Regions from separate parts of the Pseudomonas sp. E141 genome, predicted to be linked through region 2. Evidence: predicted binding sites of a transcription regulator. Region 2 holds the regulator's gene; the other holds the start of a gene.
What was found. Region 2 encodes FliA, which starts transcription of late flagellar genes. Its sites were predicted from a motif close to CTAAAGTTTNNNNNNNNNNNGCCGNTAA; they were not measured.
Positions count from the first base shown of each region.

Region 1 (5,787 bases), 1.1 Mb from region 2:
GGATGCGCAGGTTGCGTGCCTGATCCATGCCGGCGGTCCATTCGAAGTTGATCGCGCCGGGAATATGTCCGCCCCTGGCTGCGACGACTTTCTCGCCGGAATATTCCAGCGGCCCGCGTGCGTCCCAGATCGCCAGGTCAGCGGCACCGAGGCGGCTTTGCAGGTATTCGCGGGTGGCGGTGGGTCCATCGTGCAGGGTCAGGCTCACCGGGCCTGTGGCGGGCGGCGGCACTTCAGTGGACACCGGCAGGCCTTCGTCCAGCCACGACAGCAAACCACCGTCGAGGTAGTGGTAGTTCGAATGGCCGATCACATCCAGCAGCCAGATAAAGCGCCCGGCCCAGCCACCGCCTTCATCGTCATAGACCACGTAGACCGCATTCGGGTTGTGCCCCAGTTCGCCGAACAGCGTCTCGAGGTCAGCTTTTGCTGGCAACAGGCCTGGTGCCGGGGGCTGGCCCAGTTGGGTGCGCTTGGGGTCGACGAAGCGTGCGCCAGGGATGTGCCCGGTGCTATAGCGGGCGGCGCTGGTCAGGTCCACCAGAATCAGTTCGCGGGCGTCGAGGCGCGACAGCAGGTCGCTCGGCTCGATTACCAGCGGCAAGCCAGAGAAGTCAGGCATGTGAGGTCTCCAGGGGCGCAAAGGGAAAAGATTGTATCAAGATCAGCGACCGCGGTTGGTAAAGCTGTGCAAGGCGCGTTCGATACACTGCACGGTTTTGCCGAAGGCTTGCACCGTCACGTCCGAGAAGGGCCCGCCGCCCTGGTCCACCGCCACCAGCATGATCACCCGGCTGTTGCAGGTCAGTGAACGCAACAGCAGGTGTTCGCCGCGAAACAGGCTGCGCAGGCCCGGCGGCAGCAACGCCGAAAACTGAGCGTTGTTGTCCGGGTTCAGGCGAACCTGGGCCTGCTGGGCCTGCAACCGTTGCAACACTTTGCTTTGGCTGATGGAAAAACTCATGGCCGCCGCTTCTTTGGGCAGGCCGGCGATCTGATGCACGCGCAAGCTGGTCTGGCTGCGGTCGGCCATAAGAATCATCACTCGCCGCATGCCGCATGCCACCAAGGCGTCCCGTGCCGAGGTGGTCAGGTGCATGGCGTTGCTGAACGGGCTCGGTTCCAGCAGCAATTCGGCGCATTGCTTGCGCCACTGGGTCAGGTCTTCGGCGCTGGGCGGGGCGGCCGGCAGCAGCCCCGGGTGGACGCGTCGGCTGCCCCAGGGCCAGATCAACGCCACAGCCGGATGCCAGAGGTCCGGCATGGTGTTGTGGCGGGCACTGATGACGGCTTGCTGGTGCAATTGCTGCTGGACGTCATCCATGGACATCTGCAGATACAAACTTGTCAGATATTGCCAGCGGGTGCTGTGAGGGCCGTCCCACGCCTGTTGCGCTGAAAGGGCCAGGCCGTTGGCTAGCAGCACGGTGTTGGCTGGCTGATTGAGCCAGCGCCGCAGGGTCGGGTCATCGTCCAGGCGATTCTGCTGGCGCAGCGGGTGTTCACTGTCCCGGGCGATGCGCAGCACTTTCACCAGCTCGCGGCGTTCGTTGAGCAGCAGGCGGTAGCCCTGCGCCACCCAGGCCGGCAGGCGCCAGGTCTCCACCAGCGCCAGGCAGATTTTCAGCAGGCTGACGCCGAACAGCTCGCGCTCCACTTTGCTCGCTGACTGGCCTTTATGGACAACCCGCAATTCCCACTCGCCCAGCAATCCCGGATGAGTCAGGGCCAGCGGCCAGAGCGGTGACAGAAACAGCAGGCTGCCCCAGTGGATGTCTTGCCACAGCCGCGCCAGGCGACTGGCAAAAAAACCATTGGCCTGTTGCGTTGCGTGCTGGCTGATCAATTGCAGTTGGCGCAGCGCGAGGGGGATTTGCTGTTCCGGCAACGAGGGCAGGCGGGCGAGCAGTTCTTCGGTGCGCTTGAGGCCGAGGCGGTTGATGGCCACTTCGAGATTTTCTGCCGGTTCGGCAAAGTTGCCATGGGTGTGATGGTTGGCTTCACGAATGACGCTCAGCGCCAGGGCGGGGCTGTCCTGGATCAGCTCGGCAATGTCGCGCAGTGAGCGGCGGCTGTCGGCAATGGCTTTGCAGACCAGGTCATGACTGGCCTGCGGCACTGGCAGATGGACGCCCTCGAGCAGCTTCACCCAGCCTTCGAGCGTGGTCGGTCGTGGAGTTGGAACCTTCGTTTCATTAGCCATGGCTGGACGCGATCATCATAGGGAGTATCTACGCCCGGAACGGGGCAAATTGGCTTTTCGCCTGAACTGGCTATAGTCTGGCGCAGTTTTGCCGATAAGTAGAAGAAGAGATTTTTCAGCTTCCGAATATGACCTTGAACCCGACTTAAATAAGTACTTTCTATCTATGGCTAAAATTATCGGCATCATTGTCGTGTTCGCGAGCGTTCTGGGCGGATACGTGCTCTCCCATGGCAAGATTGCCGCCCTGATCCAGCCCTTTGAGGTTCTGATCATCGGCGGCGCGGCCCTTGGCGCATTCCTGCAGGCCAACCCCGGCTACATGACGATGCACGTGCTCAAAAAGTCCTTGAGCATGTTCGGCTCGCGTTTCAGCCACACTTTCTACCTTGAGGTGCTGGGGCTGATCTACGAGATCCTCAACAAGAGCCGCCGCGAAGGCATGATGGCGATCGAAGGGGATATCGAAGACGCAGCGTCCAGCCCGATCTTCGCCAAGTACCCCACGGTGCTCAAGGATGAGCGCATGACGGCGTTCGTCTGTGATTACCTGCGCATCATGTCGTCCGGCAACATGGCTCCCCATGAGCTCGAAGGTCTGTTCGACATGGAACTGTACAGCCTCAAGGAAGACCTGGAGCACCCGTCTCACGCGGTCAACGGCATCGCCGACGGCATGCCGGGTTTCGGTATCGTCGCGGCGGTATTGGGCATCGTGGTGACCATGGCCTCCCTGGGCGAAGGCGACCAGGCATCTATCGGCCTGCACGTAGGTGCGGCACTGGTAGGTACCTTCTTCGGTATTCTCGCCGCGTATGGCTTCTTTGGCCCGTTGGCCCATTCCCTGGCCCACGACGCCAAGGAAGAACTCAATGTCTACGAAGCCATCAAGGCATCGCTCGTGGCCTCGGCTTCGGGCATGCCTCCATCGCTGGCTGTGGAGTTCGGTCGCAAGGTCCTGTACCCGGCGCACCGTCCAAGCTTCGCCGAGTTAGAACAAGCGGTTCGCGGTCGCTAAGATGGAAAACAACCAGCCGATCATTATCAAGCGCGTCAAGCGCATAGCCGGCGGGCATCACGGGGGCGCCTGGAAAATCGCCTTCGCCGACTTCGCGACGGCGATGATGGCGTTCTTTCTGGTGCTGTGGCTGCTGTCCACCGCGACTCCAGAGCAGAAAATCGCCATCGCCGGTTACTTCAAGGACCCGGTGGGTTTTTCCGAAAGCGGCACGCCGTACATCATCGACCTGGGCGGCTCGCCGGTCCTGGCGCCGGAAAACACCCTCAACCCTGAAGTCGAATCCCAGCCTCAGCCCGACAAGGCGACGGTAGACGCCAATGACGCCGAAGGCATGGCCGAGGAGGTCGAGCGCGAGCGTCTGGAGTTGTTGCTGCAAGAGTTGCAGAACAAAGTCGAAGAGAACCCAGAGCTGCAGAAGTTCAAGGATCAGATCCTGTTCGAAATCACGCCGAACGGCTTGCGCATCCAGATCATGGACGCCGAGAATCGTCCGATGTTCGACTCTGGCAGCGCGCGCCTGAAACCTTATTTCGAAGATATTCTGCTGGCCATGGCCGACACCATCAAAGCGGTGCCGAACAAGATCAGCATCAGTGGCCATACCGATGCCAAGCCCTTCATCGGCAAAGGCGATTTCGGTAACTGGGAACTCTCCGCCAATCGCGCCAACGCGGCTCGTCGGGCCCTGGTGGCCGGCAGTTATCCGGACGAGCAGGTGGCGCGGGTGGTCGGTTATGCCTCCTCGGCGCTGTTCGACCGCAAAGACCCGTTCAACCCGGTCAACCGGCGGATCGATATCGTGGTGTTGACCAAGAAGGCCCAGAAAGCCATCGAAGGTTCGCAAACCGATGACCCGGCGCCGGACCCGGCCCAGGGCGATGGCGCGCCGGGTGAAGTGCCGGTTACGCCCGGCGCGGCGGCGGATCCGAACGCATTGCCGGCGGACCAGCAGCCTGTTCCCGCCCATGAGGTACGTGAGCGTCTGAATCTGTTCGATGATCTCGCGCCGAAACCGGCCGAGCCGCCTGCGCAGTGACCTGACTGGCGAGCGCAACCTGTGGCGAGGGGATTTATCCCCGTTGGGCTGCGAAGCAGCCCCTCTTTTTTCATCTGATATTCGGGGTTGAATAAAAAGGAGGGGCGCTTCGCGCCCCAGCGGGGATAAATCCCCTCGCCACAACTGTGTCCGGCTTGCCTTCCTTTCAGATCAGTAACTGCTTTCCGGCAAGCTGGCGATGATCGAGCGATAGCTGTTCATCCGTTGCTGTTGCACACGACCGTCTTCCAGCGCCTTGAGCAGGGCGCAACCGGGTTCGCGGTCGTGCTTGCAGTCGCGGAAACGGCAGGTGCCGATCAGGTCGTTGAACTCGATGAACCCCGCTTCCACATCGGCTCGGCTGACGTGACCCAGGCCAAACTCGCGGATGCCCGGCGAGTCGATCAGCTCACCGCCGCCGGGGAAGTGGAACAACCGCGCAGTGGTGGTGGTGTGAGTGCCCTGGCCGGACAGCTCGGACAACGGCCCGACGCGCGTCTCGACTTCCGGCAGCAGGCTGTTGACCAGCGACGACTTGCCGACACCGGACTGGCCGACAAACACGCTGATGCGCCCGTCCAGTTGTTCCTGCAATTTCTCCATGCCATCGCCGTGGTGAGCCGAAACTTCCAGCACCGGGTAGCCCAAGTGCCGATAGACCGAGAGCAGTGCGTTCAGCGCCGGGGCGTTGTGTTCATCGATCAGGTCGAATTTGTTGAGCAGCAACAAGGGGCGGATGCCGGCGTGTTCGGCCGCGACCAGATAGCGGTCGATCAGGTTGGCGTGGGGCTCGGGCAGCGGGGCGAAGACGATGACGATCATGTCGACGTTGGCCGCCACCGGCTTGAGCTGGCCTCGGCTGTCCGGACGGCACAGTTCGGTGTGGCGCGGCAGTTGAGCCACGATCACGCCGATGCCTTGGTTGCCGGCACGCCAGACCACCTGATCGCCGGTGACCAGGGCCGGCAGGTTGGCTCGCAGGTGGCAGCGGAATACCTGGCCGGCCAATTCGCCTTCACGGGCCTCGACCTCGACCTGTACACCGAAGTGCGCGATCACCAGACCGGTCTGTTCAGGGCCCAGGTCGCCGCCCTCCAGCGCTTGTACCGCGCTGGATTCGCGTTTGGCGGCGCGGGCGGCGCGCTCGCCCTGAATCTTTTCGATGCGCCAGTTTTGACGACGATTGAGTTGGCGTTTGGCCATGGGTGTTCCGTACGAAGAATGCAGCGATTAGGTAAAAACGGCCGCGAGTTTAGCACGCTCAAGGCCCAGCCTCGGGTTTGAACGAAAAGTCGCCGAGCAGCGAGCAGGCAGGGCGAAAACAGGCGAGGAAGCAGCGTTGACTGGTGGTCAATGAGCATTCCGAGGCTGTTTTCAACGCAGCATGATCGTCGCGCAGGCACTTTTCGTTCAAAGCCTAAGCTAAACTGCGCAGCTACGCCGAGGAGCTCCCCCATGCAGAACCCGCAGAACCTGATCTGGATCGACCTGGAAATGACCGGTCTGAACCCGGACACCGACGTCATC
Region 1 is NZ_CP084024.1:270,622-276,408, forward strand. Features, by position in the region: gene GKKCFE_RS01130 (rhodanese-like domain-containing protein) at 1-622, opposite strand, end outside; gene GKKCFE_RS01135 (HDOD domain-containing protein) at 665-2,203, opposite strand; gene motA (flagellar motor stator protein MotA) at 2,370-3,221, shown strand; gene motB (flagellar motor protein MotB) at 3,223-4,260, shown strand; gene rsgA (small ribosomal subunit biogenesis GTPase RsgA) at 4,432-5,463, opposite strand; gene orn (oligoribonuclease) at 5,716-5,787, shown strand, end outside.
Region 1: motA (flagellar motor stator protein MotA) is a predicted target of FliA. The motif match lies at 2,274-2,301, and genes of this name have one in related genera.

Region 2 (5,787 bases):
GCTGGCCGAAGAGCTGGTGCCTGGCGTGGTTTCGTTGTCGCAATTGCTCAAGGTGTTGCAGGCGCTGTTGGCTGAGCAGGTGCCGGTGCGCGACATTCGCAGCATTGCCGAGGCTATCGCCAACAACGCTTCCAAGAGTCAAGATACCGCCGCTCTGGTGGCTGCGGTGCGGGTTGGCGTATCCCGCGCAATCGTCCAAAGCATTGTAGGCACTGAGTCGGAGCTGCCTGTGATCACGTTGGAGCCAAGGTTGGAACAGATATTGCTCAATAGTCTGCAGAAGGCAGGACAAGGCTCGGAAGAGGGCGTTCTGCTGGAGCCAAGCATGGCCGAGAAGCTGCAGCGTTCGCTGATCGATGCAGCCCAGCGGCAGGAGATGCAAGGCCAACCGGTGATCCTGCTGGTGGCCGGTCCGATTCGCGCGATGCTTTCGCGATTCGGGCGCCTCGCGGTCCCGGGGCTGCATGTGCTGGCGTACCAGGAAATACCGGACAACAAGCAAGTGACCATCGTTGCGACAGTAGGGCCCAACGGCTGAGGTAGTGGTTTATGCAAGTGAAGCGTTTTTTCGCCGCCGATATGCGTCAGGCCATGAAGCTGGTTCGTGACGAGCTGGGCGCTGAAGCCGCCATCATCGGCAACCGTCGGATCGCCGGCGGTGTCGAGCTGACGGCGGCTCTGGATTACAAATTGTCGGCGCTGGCCCCACGTGTTCCCAACATGGAACTCGAGGATGAGCTGCGCAAGACCCAGTCGCGCATCGCCAGTGCCCAGGCCGAATTGAGCTTGCGCAGCAGTGACGGCGAAGCCAGCGCGGGCACCAATCGTCAATTGTTCGCCGGCCAGCCTCTGACCGCTGGATTGCCGTTGACCGCTGCTGAGCCACTGGTCGAGCAGGCCAAGGCCGAGCCGCGTCGTCCGGCGCCGGTTCAGGCTGCCTCAGGCGGTGGCGTCGACCCGCGCGCCCTGGACTCGATGCGCTTCGAACTCAACAGCCTGCGTGAACTGATGGAAGTTCAGCTCGGCTCCCTGGCCTGGAACCAGTTGCAAGGCAACCGTCCGGCCCAGGCAAACCTGTGGCGTCGCCTGCAACGTATCGGCTTGTCCGGCCCGTTGTCCCGCGACCTGCTGGCGCTGATCAACGATATCGAAGAACCTCGTCAGGCCTGGCGCATGTTGCTGGCGCACCTGGCGCGGATGATCGCCACACCGGAAGTCGAGCCTCTCGAAGAAGGTGGCGTCATTGCCATGGTCGGCCCGGCCGGCATGGGCAAGACCACCACCCTGGCCAAGCTCGCGGCGCGTTATGTACTCAAGTACGGCGCCCAGAGCATCGCCCTGGTGAGCATGGACAGTTTCCGTATCGGTGCCCAGGAACAACTCAAGACCCTTGGCCGGATCCTCAATGTGTCGGTGACCCATGTGGATCCGGGCCAGTCCCTGGCCCAGGCGCTGGAACCGCTGCTGCGCAAGCGCGTCGTGCTGATCGATACCGCCGGCCTGCAAGCCAGCGATCCGGCCCTGCGCATGCAGCTTGAAAGCCTGGCCGGGCGTGGGATCCGGTCAAAAAATTATCTCGTGTTGGCAACCACCAGCCAGAAACAGGTTCTAACCGCCGCATACCACAGCTACAAACGCTGCGGGCTGGCCGGCTGCATCCTGACTAAGCTGGACGAAACGGCAAGCCTGGGCGAGGTGTTGAGCCTGGCGATCGGTCATGATTTACCGGTGGCCTACCTGACCGACGGGCCGCGGATCCCGGATGATTTGCATCTGCCGCGCCGTCATCAACTGGTCAGTCGTGCCGTGAGTGTGCAAATGCAGGAAGAACCCAGCGAAGAAGCCATGGCTGATATGTTCGCTGATATCTACCACAGCCCGACCAAGCAGGTCGGCTGAGGTAATCATGAATATTTTTTGTACCTACATCGATGGTCTGCCATGCATTGTTCCTTCATGCGAGCGCGCAGCCAGTAATGTGGCCTCCGTCTAAGTAAGACAAGGTAAAGAACGAACATGGGCAGCATGCATCCCGTACAGGTGATCGCGGTGACCGGCGGCAAAGGTGGCGTCGGCAAGACTAACGTGTCAGTGAACTTGTCCCTGGCTCTGGCAGAGCTTGGCCGACGGGTCATGCTGCTGGACGCCGACCTGGGCCTGGCGAACGTCGACGTGCTGCTGGGGCTCACGCCCAAGCGCACGCTGGCGGACGTGATAGAGGGCCGCTGCGAACTGCGCGACGTGCTGCTGCAAGGGCCGGGCGGGATTCGCATCGTGCCGGCTGCCTCGGGCACCCAGAGCATGGTTCACCTGACCCCGGCTCAACACGCCGGCCTGATCCAGGCCTTCAGCGACATCGGTGACAACCTCGATGTGCTGGTGATCGACACCGCTGCCGGTATCGGTGATTCGGTCGTCAGTTTCGTACGCGCTGCCCAGGAAGTCTTGCTGGTGGTCTGCGACGAACCGACGTCCATCACCGACGCCTATGCCCTGATCAAGTTATTGAACCGTGACTACGGCATGAACCGCTTCCGCGTCCTGGCCAACATGGCCCAGAGCCCGCAGGAAGGTCGCAACCTGTTCGCCAAGTTGACAAAGGTCACGGATCGTTTCCTGGACGTCGCCCTACAATACGTCGGCGCTGTGCCCTACGACGAAAGCGTACGCAAGGCCGTCCAGAAGCAACGTGCGGTTTATGAAGCCTTTCCCCGTTCCAAATGCGCACTGGCGTTCAAGGCTATTGCCCAGAAGGTTGATACCTGGCCACTGCCAGCCAACCCTCGCGGGCATCTGGAGTTTTTCGTCGAGCGTCTCGTGCAACAAACAGCAGGGCCCGTGTTATGACAGCCAGCGGTTACAACCATCTCTACAAGAAATCGGCACGGGACGCCCAGTACGAATTGATTGAGCGATACGCGCCTCTGGTCAAGCGTATCGCCTATCACTTGCTGGCGCGGTTGCCGGCCAGTGTCCAGGTTGAAGACCTGATCCAGGCGGGCATGATCGGCCTGCTCGAAGTGTCGAACAAATACGACGCGAGCAAGGGCGCCAGTTTCGAGACCTATGCCGGTATTCGCATTCGCGGGGCGATGCTCGATGAAGTCCGTAAGGGTGATTGGGCGCCGCGTTCGGTGCATCGCAATACCCGCATGGTCAGTGACGCCATTCGCGCCATTGAAGCTAAAACCGGGCGTGACGCTAAAGATCACGAGGTTGCGGCCGAACTCCAATTGAGTCTCGATGATTATTACGGGATTTTGAACGATACCTTGGGCAGTCGCCTGTTCAGTTTCGACGACCTGCTGCAGGACGGCGAACACGAAGGGCTGCACGAGGACGGCGCGAGTGCTCACATGGAGCCATCGCGTGACCTGGAAGATGAGCGTTTCCAGAGCGCGCTGGCGGATGCGATTGCCAATTTGCCGGAGCGTGAGCGACTGGTCTTGGCGCTGTACTACGACGAAGAGCTGAACCTCAAGGAAATCGGTGAGGTCCTGGGTGTCAGCGAATCGCGGGTCAGCCAGTTACACAGCCAGTGCGCGGCCCGTTTGCGGGGGCGTTTGGGGGAGTGGCGAGCGCGCTGACAGCAGTGTGGGGACACTGCGAACGAGGCTGGCCTGGCATGTGCTGAGCCAGTCTTTCTCTGTTGTCCTCCAGACCGTTGTCGAGTGTTGTGCCGGATTGATTGAAATGGCGCGTTCAGGTGCTGGGCGCGTTTAAGACTGCTTGGAGGTCGAATTGGACAAGAACATGAAAATCCTCATCGTTGATGACTTCTCAACGATGCGGCGGATCATAAAAAACCTGTTGCGTGACCTTGGGTTCACCAACACGGTCGAGGCCGACGATGGCACCACTGCCATTCCGGTTCTCAACAGCGGAAGCATCGACTTTCTGGTGACTGACTGGAACATGCCCGGCATGACCGGTATCGACTTGCTGCGCCACGTGCGCGCCGACGAAAAACTCAAGCACCTTCCGGTGCTGATGGTCACTGCCGAAGCCAAGCGCGAGCAGATCATCGAAGCGGCCCAGGCCGGTGTGAACGGCTACGTGGTCAAACCCTTCACGGCCCAGGCGTTGAAAGAGAAGATCGAAAAAATCTTCGAACGCATCGGTTAACGGCGCCACGGGGGAGCTATGGATAACGAATCTTCAATGGGTGATTTCGAATCGACCCTGAAAAAACATGCCCGCGAACTGGTCGACAGCCTTGAGAAAGGCCGCTTTGGCGATGCGGTTCAAATGATCCATGAGCTCAACCAGACCCGTGACCGCGGTCTGTATCAGGAAGTGGGCAAGCTCACGCGTGAACTGCACAGCGCGATTGTCAATTTTCAGATCGATCCGAACATGCCGCAGGCCGAGGAGGTCTCGCAGATCACCGACGCGACCGAGCGTCTGGGTTATGTGGTCAAGCTGACCGAGGCCGCGGCCAACCGCACCATGGACCTGGTGGAGAACGCAACGCCGCTGGTCAATGGCCTGAGCGATGAAGCCCAGGCCTTGAGCACCGACTGGGGTCGCTTCATGCGGCGCGAAGTCGGGGCTGAAGAGTTTCGCGAGCTGGCCCGTCGGGTCGACGGTTTCCTGACGCGCAGTAGCGCCGAGAACCGCGCCGTGGCGAGCAACCTCAACGACATTCTGCTGGCTCAGGACTATCAAGACCTGACCGGCCAGGTGATCAAGCGGGTGACCCAACTGGTCACCGAAGTGGAAAGCAACCTGCTCAAACTGGTGTTGATGGCCAGCCAGGTAGACCGCTTTGCAGGCATCGAACACGACCGTGAAGCGATGCTCGCTGAAAAAGATCCACAAAAACATCTCTCTCAGGGTGAAGGTCCGCAAATTCATGCCGATAAAAGAGAAGACGTTGTGTCCGGTCAGGACGATGTGGACGATTTGCTGTCCAGCCTTGGATTTTAGGTTTTAGACCTCTAGGAGCACCCATTAATGAGCTTCGGCGCCGATGAAGAGATCCTTCAGGATTTCCTGGTTGAGGCCGGCGAGATTCTAGAGCAACTGTCCGAACAGCTGGTCGAGCTGGAAAGCCGACCTGATGATGCGGATCTGCTCAATGCAATTTTTCGCGGTTTCCACACTGTAAAAGGAGGCGCCGGCTTCCTCCAGCTCAATGAGCTGGTGGAGTGCTGTCACATTGCCGAAAACGTGTTCGACATCCTGCGCAAGGGTGAGCGTCGCGTTGACTCGGAATTGATGGACGTGGTGCTCGAAGCGCTGGATGCGGTCAACAGCATGTTCAGTGAAGTGCGCGAGCGCTCGCCGATCACCGCTGCTACGCCTGAGCTGCTCGCCGCGCTGTCGCGCCTGGCCGAGCCGCAGTCGGCTGACGAAGCTGCACCGGTAGCCGCGCCAGTGGTTGAGGAACCGGTCGCCGAGGAATCAGGCGACATCACCGATAACGAATTCGAACAACTGCTGGACTCGCTGAACGCCGTCAAGGCTCAAGCCCAGGCTCCGGCAGCGCCTGCTGCCCCGGCTGCGCCGGCCGCCGATGCCGCCGCCAGCGATGAAATCACCGACGCCGAGTTCGAGTCGCTGCTCGATCAGCTTCACGGCAAGGGCCAGTTCGCCGTGGATGCCGTCGCCCCCCCGAGTGCCCCGGCCGCCCCGAAAGCGGCGGGCGACAACTCCGATATCACCGACGATGAGTTCGAGGCTTTGCTCGATCAGTTGCACGGCAAGGGTAACTTCGCCGTGGACGCACTGGATTCGGCTATCGCCTCCGCGCCGACCCCAGCCAAGCCTGCCGCCGCAGCAGCG
Region 2 is NZ_CP084024.1:1,393,691-1,399,477, forward strand. Features, by position in the region: gene flhA (flagellar biosynthesis protein FlhA) at 1-538, shown strand, start outside; gene flhF (flagellar biosynthesis protein FlhF) at 550-1,899, shown strand; gene fleN (flagellar synthesis regulator FleN) at 2,017-2,847, shown strand; gene fliA (RNA polymerase sigma factor FliA) at 2,844-3,587, shown strand; gene GKKCFE_RS06360 (chemotaxis response regulator CheY) at 3,754-4,125, shown strand; gene GKKCFE_RS06365 (protein phosphatase CheZ) at 4,144-4,929, shown strand; gene GKKCFE_RS06370 (chemotaxis protein CheA) at 4,957-5,787, shown strand, end outside.